DNA from 4 places in the Pseudoalteromonas sp. NZS100_1 genome. Region 4 is predicted to be linked to each of the others. Evidence: predicted binding sites of a transcription regulator. Region 4 holds the regulator's gene; each other region holds the start of a gene.
What was found. The regulator sigma-54, encoded in region 4, starts transcription at its own class of promoters, with help from an activator protein. The targets are predictions, from matches to a motif close to GTTGGCACGNNNNTNGNNT.

Region 1 (3,150 bases), on a different contig from region 4:
TATTTCTCGTTCTATTTGTTGAACTTCTAAGTAGTCATCCACAGAGGTGTCGGTAATACCTTTACCGGGCGTAGAGCTTTTGTATGCTTCAATTACGTTTATATCTTTAAGAGTAATAACTTGTGCATCTTTAGCGCAAGGCGTTTGGCTAAAGGTAGGAACGCCCTTAATTACACACTTATACACTGTTGTACTTTGTGCCAAGGTAAAAAATGGTGCTGCCGCGCAAACTGATAGCAATATGAACCGGATCATAGCTAAACCTAAAAGTGGCTAAAGTTGTGTTAATAATGCCCTAAGTTATTACTAGGCACAATTTGTTTAGTTTTTATAAATTTTAGGCACAAAAAAACCACAATTAAGTGGTTTAAATTAAGTATGGTCCAGAGGGAGGGATAGACTTGCTTGCTTGCATGTAATCAATCGCTGCGCGACGCTTGCAGCGGCCCAAAATGTTCCAGACATTTTGTCGAACCCTGTCGAGGGTTCTCACCCTCCCAATTTAGTATTGGTGTTAAATTTTAGGCACAAAAAAACCACAATCAAGTGGTTTAAATTAAGTATGGTGGAGAGGGAGGGATAGACTTACTTACATCCATGTAATCAATCGCTGCGCGACGCTTGCAGCGGCCCAAAATGTTCCAGACATTTTGTCGAACCCAGTCGAGGGTTCTCACCCTCCCTATTTTGTACTGGTGTTAAAATTTAGGCACAAAAAAACCACAACTAAGTGGTTTAAATTAAGTATGGTGGAGAGGGAGGGATTCGAACCCTCGATAGAGCTACAAACTCTATACTCCCTTAGCAGGGGAGCTCCTTCGGCCACTCGGACACCTCTCCAACGCATAACCGTTTGTATTGATGGAAGTAAAAAAAACCACCAATTAAAATATGGTGGAGAGATAGGGATTTGAACCCTAGATGGGCTATAAACCCATGCCGGTTTTCAAGACCGGTGCATTCGACCACTCTGCCATCTCTCCGTGACGCAGAATAATACTTAGGTGATACCGCTGTGTAAATAGCAAAATGACTGTTTGCCTAAAAAACGTACGTAAATGAGGTTTTTTTTGTAAATAAGGGGAAATTAAGGCAATTTTTAATAAAATAAATAGGTTGCAGCAAACAAGGGGGAGCTAAATAAGTGACTTCATTTAGTGGTTGAGTGTTCGCTGCACCGAAAAATAATCATGGTTGGGTGATTATTTATATTGAGCTGCGCCGCTAAGTGCTAGTCTTTTACCAATAGTGTTAAGTCTAGCTAACATTCTTGCTTTACGGTTAGTTGGTTTAACTGCTACTTGAGCTGCTGCTGTTTGATTTAATGTGTTAATTGGTTTCATTATTTTGCTCCGGGTTGTATATGTTGAAATCGCGTGCATTTTGCACGTTGTTTGATTAAAAAGACAACGATAAAAATTGAGCCTGACGGATTAGTTAAACTAATCCTTATTTATTTTATTAACGTGCGGTTCAGTGTTTTTTATTATGGTTTTTGCATAAATAGTTAAAATAAAATCGGCGTTACTCTCACCAATACTGGTATTTGTGTGTGTTTTTATTTATTTATATGCATTTTACACAACCTTTTTTGACTAGTTATTCAGATTAAAAAAACTCAATTAAACTCTTTTTTATTCGTTCTCAAATACATTGTTGGAAACAAAAGCTTGTCACTACTAATAATTATTAAACCAAGTACAAAAAAACAGAATGAAAAATCACTAATGTGGCTTAAAAGCATCTGTAAAAAACGCAGTTTTTCTTATTGTATGTTTACTACAACAGGAAACTTTAACAATGACTGCGCTCAAATAAGGTTGCTACTCAGTAAATTTACCAAAGTAGTTGTACTTGGCGGAGACGGTACATTGAGCTTGGCGGTTAATGCGTTAATAGGGAGTAGCTGTACGTTAGCATTATTGCCTTGCGGTACAGGTAATGATTTCTCGAGAGGGTTTAGTTGCAAAGAAGATGATTGGCGAAAGGCATTATTTAATACACCGACAGCAATTGATGTAGGAAAAATTAATAGTCGCTATTTTATTAATATTGCAGGGGTAGGGTTTGATGCTCATGTAGTTAAAGCGATTAATGCTAAAGCTAGTTTTTCATCTTTTGATTACAGTTGGACGAGCATTAAGGAGCTATTTTATTATCAAGCTCAGCAGTTACAAGGTACGTTTAATAACGATGTTAGGCAGTATAAAAATTTAATTACCGTATTTGCTAATCATAAGTACTTTGGTGGTGGTCTAGAAATAGCGCCAAAAGCAGATTTAACTGATGGGCTGCTTGAGTGTTATCAAATGCGATCGGGTGGGCTTTTTTATAACGTAATAAGCTTTATGAAGTTGTTTTTTAAGCGCCATCAGCATATAAAAAACCTTAACTACAGTCGCTTAAATACAGCTTCCATAAAAACTGAAGGGTTATTGATTGAAGCAGATGGTGAACTGGTAGATAAAACTCCTGCCGTTATTAGTGTACATGGGCAGGCTTTACTTTTTCATATGCCAATAAAAAAGCGCCTACAGTAGGGTAGGCGCTTTTACGTTAGTTGCGTTAATAACGCGTCTAACTGGGGACGGAGCCACTTTTAGCCATTGCTCTATTAGCTAAAAAGGCGTTAATTCGTTTTGTTGGGGTAAGCACAATGGCGTTACCTAATAGCACTAGGCTAAATCCTGCAAAGGTATTTGCGTGCCATTCAAAGCCTTCAAAAAAGCTACTCAGTGTTACTGCCACTAGTGGGAATAAAACAATAACGTAGCTGGCTTTTTCAGGGCCTATATTTCTAAGTAGAGCAAAGTAGCAACCAAAAGCGATTACAGTGCCAAATATTGATAGATAAAGTAGTGATAGCCAGTAACTTGGTGGAGCGTTTAAACTAAATTGCACATCGTTCATTAATACATATAAAGCCAAGCCTATAGCGCTGTATAACATGCCCCATGCATTGCCTTGCAATACACCAATTTGTTTACGAGAATTACGAACGCTTACCATATTTCCTAATGAAGCCACAAAGGTGCCACCAAGGGCAAGTAGTAACCCGACCAATGCACCATTACTCAAGTCGAACTGCTGTAACTGTGGCCAAAACAGACACGTAATACCTAATACAGCGAGTACAGCACCTGTATAAAT
Region 2 (3,150 bases), on a different contig from region 4:
TTAGACACTCTATGCAATTTTCTGAATTTGATCTTGATAACAAGCTACTCGATGCCATTAATAAAATGGGCTACGAGACGCCAACCAGCATTCAACAACAAGCTATTCCTGAAGCACTACAGGGGCGCGATATTTTAGCATCTGCGCCTACTGGTACAGGTAAAACAGCGGCATTTTTAATTCCGGCTATTCAGTACTTACTGGATTTCCCACGTCGTGACCCTGGTTTTGCGCGCGTACTCGTTATGACCCCGACTCGTGAGCTGGCTTATCAAATTCATGAACAATGTGAACTGCTAGCTAAACGCACACACCTAAAAATTGGTGTAGTAACAGGCGGTATTAACTACGGCACGCATAAAGAAATTTTTGAAAAAAATAATGATATTTTAATCGCCACACCAGGTCGATTAATGGAATACCTAGAAACCGAAAACTTTCATGCTGAACACGTAGAAATGCTTATTATTGATGAAGCAGATCGCATGTTAGATATGGGTTTCAAAAAAGAAATGAGCCGTATTTGTGACGAAGCTAAAAATCGTCGCCAATGTTTTTTATTCTCAGCAACACTTGAAGGTGACAGCGTAGAAAGGTTTGCTGAAAAAACATTAAGCGACCCAGCTCTATTAGAAGCCGAATCGTCACGTAAAGAAAAAGCTAAAATTCACCAATGGGTACATTTAGCCGACGATTATCATCACAAACTTGAATTATTAGTTAATACGCTAAAAAACCCTGACGTAACTAAAGCGATTGTGTTTGTTAAAACTCGCGAACGCTTAGAAACATTGATTGGCGAACTTACAACTAATGATGTAAAAGCGGCGTGGTTACGCGGCGAAATGCCACAAGACAAACGTATGAAAGCCATGGAAAACTTCCACAGTGGCAAAACAAGCATATTAGTTGCTACCGACGTAGCTGCACGTGGTATTGATGTATCTGACATCAGCCACGTTATTAACTTTGATATGCCGCGTACTGCCGACGTATATGTACACCGTATTGGTCGTACTGGCCGTGCTGGTAAAAAAGGGATAGCAATATCGCTAGTTGAAGCACACGATATTGGTATTTTATATAAAGTAGAGCGCTACGTTGAACAAAAATTAAAACGCCGTGTAATTAGAGGTGTCGAGCCACAGCATAAAGAAGCTAAGCCACCGGCTAAAAAACGTAAAGATCCAGTAAAAATGAAAGCCAAGAAAAAGGCTAAGGTTAAAAAGAAAAAGTAACCTAAAACATTTTTATACTAAGCCGACTTTTGTCGGCTTTTTAATGCAAGCCTTGCAGGCTCTGCTGTTTGTACCTGTTACATATGTAACCCAAGCATGTAACTCATACTCATTTAAATGTAATTTTTGCCCACCTGAATTCCCACTTAATAAAATCCCCTTATATTTCATAGCGTTAATATTGGCACCGAAATTGTAACTACAAAGATAACCTAGCCGATGGAATTTCCATATTGTGGCTGCACTATTCACCGTAATGTAAGGATTAAGTTATGAACCGCTTCAAGTTAACTATCGCTTTAGTATCATTTTGTTGTTTATTTTTATTAGCTTGCGCTACAAAAGTAAGTGCAGCAACCAACATGGCCGTAGTAAGCAGTGTAGCCACTCAACCTAACTTACAACAAGCTATCACCAACACCCTACGAACTAATCCTAACCTAGCGTTAAGTGATATTCGCGTGCAGGTAAAAAATGGTGAAGTAGATTTATACGGTGAAGCACAAACTGGTTTTCAGCGCGCACTGGCTCAAAAGTTTTTAGAAAATATGGATGGGGTTAAAATCATTCGTAACAAAATTAGCGTTATTTAATACGCACCACATAAACTTATTTGTATAACTAATTCATAAGCGCGGCTTGTTACTCCAACACAAGCTGCGCTTTTTTATGTTTATTTTTTGTAGTTATTTCAATTTATCTAGTTGTTGAATAACATCACTTAATTTAAAACTACTTTTTTGTGAATTAAAACTTTCAACAAAAACTTCTTTAAAACTGCTTACCGTAGAATCTTCATTTAGCTCAAAAGGAAAACCCTTAAGTTCCTTTGTTTTTGGGTTAAACTTATAAACAAAATTGTCACCACTTAAACCCGCTGAAAAAACGTAATGATGATTATCAACCCATCCTGCCGCGCCATGAAATAGAGCAATATTTATTTTATCGTTTTGAGTATGTACGCCGACTTTAACTACATTATTTTTATTGAATGCGGCTTTTGTTATCTCTTTACTGGGGATAAACCAAAACCCTTTTGTATTACCCACAAACACAGCTAAATATTCATTATCAGGTGACCAAGTGATAACGTTACTTTCATAACTTTTTCTAGGGCATAAAACATCATCTGAGCTACAAAACTCTCGTAACTTCTCTTTTTCAATATATGCCGCTTTATTTGGTAAGATTAATGTAGAGGTAAGGTTTTTGTTTTTATCGAGAAAAAGTATTTCAGCGGTATTGTTATCTATATTTAATTTATAACTCACATCATATTTAGCATTATATTCGTTACCTACTGAAATAAAGCTAATAACTAGGCTTGAAAATAAAATTATTTTTGTAAACCATTTAATCCTTAACTTCATTTGTTTGTAACCCTAATATCTAAAAAAAATACACCTTGTATAACCAATAATTGCATAATAAATAGATAAAAGGGAAACTTACCTTATAAAAAATACGTTACAAAATCTGCTGGAGAAAATAATTAATGAATAAAGAAAAGTGACTTGAACTAATTAAAAAGCGCATTTTTTACTCTGTAAAAATGCGCTGTTGGTAAGTAACTATTTCCCAATGCTTTTGCCTAATGAGCTTTAACTAAATTACTCACTTTGGTTAGAGTCAGTACCGTCGCTACTGTCTTTATTTGATGACTGCTGGCTTATTTTGTCGCTTATCATGGCATCGAGTTTTTCGCCGCCTTTAATACCAAAATCTAAAGTACGAATTGGGAATGGAATACTAATGTCAGCCTCATCGAGTGCCTGCTTAACGGCAACAACACCTTTGTGGCGTACCGTCATAAAGTCAGGCTCACCTGGGTATTTAATCCAAAACCACACCAGTAAGTTAATGCTGCTGTCGCCAAAACCTTCGGCGTATACAGCGGTTTCGTCTTTACGTA
Region 3 (3,150 bases), on a different contig from region 4:
AAGTCCATACTCAAATCAACTTGAGCTGTATAGTTTGCAAGCCCAACAACCGGTATTAAAATACTGTCTATTTTTTCAAGGTACTCTTGTTCGCGCTTACGTTCTAAATCGTATTCTTTACGAGAGCGTGCTGCTAATGAGCTTTGCGAACCTGAATTTAGTAATCGACCATTTTGATCGGTAACAGTAACTCGCATAGGCTCTAAACCCTGTACTGCCGAAGCAATCATATCAACAACAGAGTCTACTTCTTCACGGTCAAGTGAGCGTCCACGTTTGAGTGTTAATACAACTGTAGCGGATGGTTTTTTCTCTCTGCGGGCAAATACGTTTTCTTTAGGAATGGCTAACAATACTTTAGCGCGAGTAATATTATTAAGCTCTTCAATGGTCCGTGCTAATTGCTGTTCACGGCCATGTTTTAGGCGTTCGCGCTCTAAGCGTTGGCTTACACCAAAGCCCATATCTTGCATAATTATATCAGAGCCAGATGCTGGCCCTTGCTCTAACCCTTCGCGGGTCATTAACAATTTAATATTTTGGTATTCGCTTTCATCAACCGACACAACGTTGCCATCTAGTTGATATTCAATTTGTTGCGCATCTAAAAAGTCGAGCGTTTGAATAAGCTCTTCAGTTTGCATTTTGCCTAACGGGCGCATATCTGGCTGACGAGCCCAAATAATAATAAAAATCGCGATAGCTAAACAAATAGCCAATGCTATAACCAATGTTACTTGGCGCAATACATCAACACCATTTAAAGCACTTAAGTAGCCTGACTTTTGTTCTTGTTGATCATCACCACCACTTTGGTCAATACCGCCACCAGCAAGTGCTAGGTCTGTAGATTGGTTAGATTGCGCCACAATAATTCTCCACTACCTAATTAAACAGGCATGTTCATGATTTCTTTATAAGCTTCAACAAGTTTATTACGAACCTGTACTGTAGCCTCAAAAGCAACTGACGATTTTTGAGAAGCAATCATCGCCTCAGCAAGCGATACACTTCGATCACCCATCTCAACTGCTGTTACTTTTTGAGCGGCATCTTGTTGTAATCCGTGCACTGAATTTAGTGCATCACTTAGCATGTCGCCAAACTGGGAAGTAGAAGTAGGTTGAACTTGAGTCGGCAATTTATTTATTTGATTATTACGGCCGGCTTCTAAAGCCATTGATTGCATTTCTTGAAATACAGCACTGTTTTGAATTTTCATAATTTATCTCTGACACGCAGTGAACTCTTATAAGTAATAAAGCACAAAGCATGCCAAATAATTAATCATTAAAATACAATAGGTTAACTTTAATTTGTGTTAGTCAGAGTTTTGACAACCCTAAGCTTGCACTGCAAACTTAGGGTTTATAGGAGGTTATGCAGGAAGTGAAATACCTAAATCGCGCATTTGCGCTAGTTTATAACGTAAAGTTCGTGGGCTTATGCCCAACGTTTCGGCAACGTCTTTACGCTTGCCTTGGCAACGCGCAAGAGTTTCTAAAATAATGCGATGCTCTTTGTCTTTAAGCTCATCTTTATAGCTACCGGTATCTGCCGCTAGTAAACCTTGCTTAGGCTCATCCTCGGCATGCAATTTTTCATCATAATATGCAGAGCTTAGCGTGCTTTTATCAACGCCTTTATCTGCGTGAGCTAATTCTGTTGGCGATACTGTTTGCGCTGGTGCCAATGATGGCTCCATAACAAAGTTATTAGATACTAAGTTTTCGATAAAAATAGCATGCTCGTTTATTGTATCGCCACTTCGCAATATAAGTGCACGCTGTATAACGTTATCAAGTTCGCGCACATTGCCAGGCCACGCATGAGCCAATAACTTTTGCTCAGCAGCTTTATCTAAATATGCCATGGGCTCTTTGCTTTTACTTATATGGCGCTCAATTAAATGCTTAGCCAATACAATAATATCGCCAGGGCGTTGGCACAATGGTCGCCACATTAGTGGAAAAACATTAAGCCTGTAATATAAATCTTCTCTAAACTGATTTTCAGACACGGCTTCTTTTAAATCACGATTACTGGTTGCCAAAATACGTACATCGAGCTGGATTGTTTTACGACCCCCTAAACGCTCTACTTCACGTTCTTGCAGTACGCGTAACAGCTTTGCTTGTAGCCCTAAGTCCATCTCAGTAATTTCATCAAGTAAAATAGTCCCGCCCTGTGCTTGCTCAAACTTACCCGGACATGCTTGAATCGCCCCCGTAAAAGCCCCTTTTTCATAACCAAATAAAGTGGCTTCGAGCATATTTTCAGGAATAGCCGCGCAGTTAATCGCCACAAATGGCTCATTACATCGGCTCGACTTATCATGAATATAACGAGCGAGTACTTCCTTACCTGAACCACTTGGGCCAAGTACCATTACACTTGCATCAGAGCGTGCTACTTTACTTGCAAGCTCCAATAATTGAATACTAGTTGGGTCGGCAACAATGGGGCCGTCGGTTTCTTTTGCTTTTTCAGGCAAATAACGACTCACCATATTTAACAGCACTTCAGGTGCAAATGGTTTAGCCATGTAGTCAATTGCACCTAGGCGCATGGCCTCTACCGCATCGTCAATTGTGGCGTACGCCGTCATCATCAATACAGGTAAATCAGGGTGGTTTAATTTAATACTGCGTAGTAAATCCAGTCCACTCATTGCGCCCATTTGCACGTCGCTTACAACAAGCGAAAATTGATCTTTTTTAAGCAGTAACATTGCTTGCTCAGCACTGTTGGCTGCAACACATTCAATACCCGACATTTCAAGGGTATCTATTAAGGCTTCACGAAGCCCTGCGTCATCTTCGACAACTAAAATAGTGTTACTCATAATGAACCCTCTAGTTTAGATGTTGCTTTAATAGGCAGTAACAAACTAAAGCAGGCACCACCCTGCGTATTATTGGTCACATCAACACGACCTTGGTGCGCATTAGCCACTGAGCTAACTACAGCAAGCCCTAAACCTGTACCTTGGCTTTTAGTCGTAAAAAATGGTTCAAAAATTTTATCGCTTTGGCTTAAATCAACACCTGGGCCATTGTCGCTCACACTAATACGAACCATATCTAAATCTTTTAAATCTCTTTGTGCGCTAATTTTTACTTTTGCACCGCCGCCAATAACTTGAATACT
Region 4 (3,150 bases):
TATACCTGTACTACCCAATTTTTCTCTGCTCATTAAAGCATTAAGAATATCTTGTTGCGGTAAATACGGAAGTTTGTCGTGAGCAAGTTCGCTAATGAACTCTAAAATTCTTTTTTTGCTATTAAAAAGGACCGCAGCTTTGCTGCAGTCCTGGCATATAAGTGAGCTTAATTTCATCATATTAGTGTCGAGCAAGCTTCTCTTTGTGTTTAATTACTTGTCGATCGAGCTTGTCGATCAACGAGTCAATGGCGGCATACATATCTTGATGTTCTGTAGAGGCAAATAGCTCAGCACCGCTTACGTGTATGGTGGCTTCTGCTTTTTGATTTAATTTTTCTACATCGAGAATGACATGAACATTATTAATATGATCAGAGTGTCTTTCTAGCTTCGCAAATTTGGTATTAATATAGTCTCTTAGTGAATCGGTTAATTCTACGTGACGACCAGTTAAGTTTAGTTGCATAAGCATTACCCTCTTTTTTTTGCGTCTTAAATCAAACTTTTACGCTGATTTGACGGTGGAATAGCCAGAGATTCGCGGTATTTTGCGATTGTACGTCTCGCTACTTTAATTCCTTGCTCAGCCAATATATCCGCTATTTTGCTATCACTCAATGGTTTTGCTGAGTTTTCTGCTGCGATTAATTTTCGGATAAGCGCACGGATTGCTGTAGATGAACATTCACCACCGTTTTCGGTGCTTACATGGCTTGAGAAAAAATATTTAAGCTCAAATATACCACGGGGTGTGTGCATATACTTTTGGGTTGTTACGCGCGAAATTGTTGATTCGTGCATTTCTACCATTTCAGCAACATCATTTAAAACCATTGGTTTCATGGCTTCAGGACCGTGTTCAAAAAAGCCTTGTTGTTGCTTAACAATACAATTTGTTACTTTTAATAGCGTGTCGTTTCTACTTTCTAAGCTTTTAATAAACCATTTAGCTTCTTGTAAATGCGAGCGAATAAACTGGCTGTCACCACTGGATTTTACAGTGCGAGACATTGCAGCGTATTGGCTATTAACACGAATTTTAGGCATGCTATCTGGGTTTAACTCAACAACCCAGCGGCCTTTAATTTTTTTAACTGACACATCAGGAATAACATACTCAGACTCTTCTCTTACAATAGTATCTGCAGGCTTAGGGCTAAGAGTATGTATTAATGTCATTACTTCTTTAAGCTCTTCTTCTTTGAGCTTAGTCTTCTTCATTAATGTACGATAGTCACGAGCTGCTAATAAATCAATATGCTCGGTTAAAATCATTTTCGTTTCATTAATGTAAGGTGTTTCTTTATCAAACTGGTTAAGTTGAATACATAAACACTCTTGTAAACTACGTGCAGCAATACCGACAGGATCAAACAGTTGGATGCGCTTTAATACTGCTTCAATTTCATCAAGTTCAACTTCGTTATCTTCTTCGTTTTCTTGATTAAAGCTTTCTAAAATTTCTTCGCAGCTTAGTGTTAAAATGCCTGAATCATCGACGGCTTCTACAATAGCAATAGCAATGGCTTCATCGGTAGGGCTAAATGGCGTTAGTTGTAATTGCCACATTAAATACTCATGAAGCGTTTCAGTAGAGGCGCCTTGGTATATTGATTCGTCTTCAGGCATCGGACCCGATGATGCTGCTGGGGCGGCACTCATGTACTCATCCCAACTAACATCCATAGCCATGTCGTCACTTAGCGTGTCTTTTGCAAGTGCTTCACCACTATCTTGTTCGTATTCGCTTGGAGCATCATCGGCAGATGCGCTAACAGTTATGTCATCTGTATCTGCTTTTTGCTCGTTTTTACCTGCAGCGTCTTCGGAATAGTCTGGTTCTTCAACCTCTAATAGCGGGTTGCTGTCGAGAGCTTCTTGTATTTCTTGCTGGAGATCCAATGTACTGAGTTGCAACAAACGAATAGCCTGTTGCAGCTGTGGAGTCATTGTAAGTTGCTGGCCCATGCGCAGCTGTAGTGATTGCCTCATGTATCTCTAACAATCCTTTTATGTTGTTATAATTAATACTAGCAGATGCTTAAAGACATGGCGTAAATGTTACAGCCTAAATTGCTCGCCTAAGTAAACATCGCGTACTGTTTTATCATTTAATACGTGTTCTGGAGTACCTGATGCAATCAGCTCCCCATGAGAAACAATGTAGGCTTTTTCACAAACATCAAGGGTTTCTCTTACGTTATGATCGGTAATTAATACACCAATCCCACGATTTTTAAGATGTTCTATTATTTTCTTTATGTCTAATACCGAAATCGGGTCAACACCTGCAAATGGTTCATCCAGTAATATAAATTTAGGATCTGCTGCCAGCGCACGTGCTATTTCAACACGACGACGTTCGCCACCCGACAATGCCATACCTTGGCTATCACGAATGTGTTGTATGCTAAATTCATCTAATAATTTATCGAGAGTGTCTTCTCTAGCTTGTTTATTTAACTCTTTGCGCGTTTCTAAAATGGCCATTAAGTTTTGATAAACAGTCAGCTTTCTGAATATTGAAGACTCTTGCGGTAAGTAGCCAATGCCTAATCTAGCACGACTATGCATAGGTAAAAGAGTAATATCGTTATCGTCTATCGATATTTTACCTTTGTCGCTAGGTACAAGTCCTACTATCATATAAAACGTGGTAGTTTTACCTGCGCCGTTAGGGCCAAGTAAGCCAACAATACTGCCAGCTTTGACTTCAAGGCCGACGTTTTTTACAACTTCACGGCCTTTATAGCTCTTTGCTAATAGCTCTGCTTTTAATGTGCTCATGGTTGACCTTTGTCGCTTTTTTTACTTTTTTTAGTCTCGATTGGTACTAAAATTGTGTGAACGCGGTCAGTTGAGTTTTCATCTTTTTCGGCACTGATTAGCTGCTGCTCTATATCGTAGGTAATGCTTTTAGCATTTATTTTTTGTCCCGCTTGCGATACTTGTGCATTACCAACAAGCGTTAAAAAACGCTTAGATACATCATAACGTACTTCGTCAGCACTGGCGCTCATAGTCGTGCCATCTGATTGCTTTTCTTCAAAGTGCGCAGGGCTACCTGTAGCAATTAATAATTGTTTATTATCGCCAAGTTCATCGCGTTTATGTACTTCTAAGCGGTCGGCTGTGATACGGCGGTTA

Region 1: the regulator sigma-54 is predicted to act here: its motif matches at 1,382-1,400, upstream of I6F66_RS15520 (diacylglycerol kinase family protein).
Region 2: the regulator sigma-54 is predicted to act here: its motif matches at 1,419-1,437, upstream of I6F66_RS15720 (BON domain-containing protein).
Region 3: the regulator sigma-54 is predicted to act here: its motif matches at 1,262-1,280, upstream of fliE (flagellar hook-basal body complex protein FliE).

What each region holds. Positions count from the first base shown of each region.
Region 1 covers NZ_JADYXN010000025.1:44,890-48,039, reverse strand. The annotation lists gene I6F66_RS15540 (DUF4124 domain-containing protein) at 1-255, opposite strand, end outside; tRNA gene I6F66_RS15535 (tRNA-Ser) at 748-840, opposite strand; tRNA gene I6F66_RS15530 (tRNA-Ser) at 893-983, opposite strand; gene I6F66_RS15525 (hypothetical protein) at 1,203-1,343, opposite strand; gene I6F66_RS15520 (diacylglycerol kinase family protein) at 1,671-2,540, shown strand; gene I6F66_RS15515 (DMT family transporter) at 2,578-3,150, opposite strand, start outside.
Region 2 covers NZ_JADYXN010000026.1:11,893-15,042, forward strand. The annotation lists gene srmB (ATP-dependent RNA helicase SrmB) at 12-1,238, shown strand; gene I6F66_RS15720 (BON domain-containing protein) at 1,511-1,831, shown strand; gene I6F66_RS15725 (hypothetical protein) at 1,925-2,608, opposite strand; gene I6F66_RS15730 (mechanosensitive ion channel family protein) at 2,849-3,150, opposite strand, start outside.
Region 3 covers NZ_JADYXN010000001.1:140,858-144,007, forward strand. The annotation lists gene fliF (flagellar basal-body MS-ring/collar protein FliF) at 1-869, opposite strand, end outside; gene fliE (flagellar hook-basal body complex protein FliE) at 890-1,222, opposite strand; gene I6F66_RS00695 (sigma-54 dependent transcriptional regulator) at 1,379-2,845, opposite strand; gene I6F66_RS00700 (PAS domain-containing sensor histidine kinase) at 2,842-3,150, opposite strand, start outside.
Region 4 covers NZ_JADYXN010000004.1:38,378-41,527, forward strand. The annotation lists gene ptsN (PTS IIA-like nitrogen regulatory protein PtsN) at 1-177, opposite strand, end outside; gene hpf (ribosome hibernation promoting factor) at 182-469, opposite strand; gene I6F66_RS03870 (RNA polymerase factor sigma-54) at 496-1,995, opposite strand; gene lptB (LPS export ABC transporter ATP-binding protein) at 2,065-2,790, opposite strand; gene lptA (lipopolysaccharide transport periplasmic protein LptA) at 2,787-3,150, opposite strand, start outside.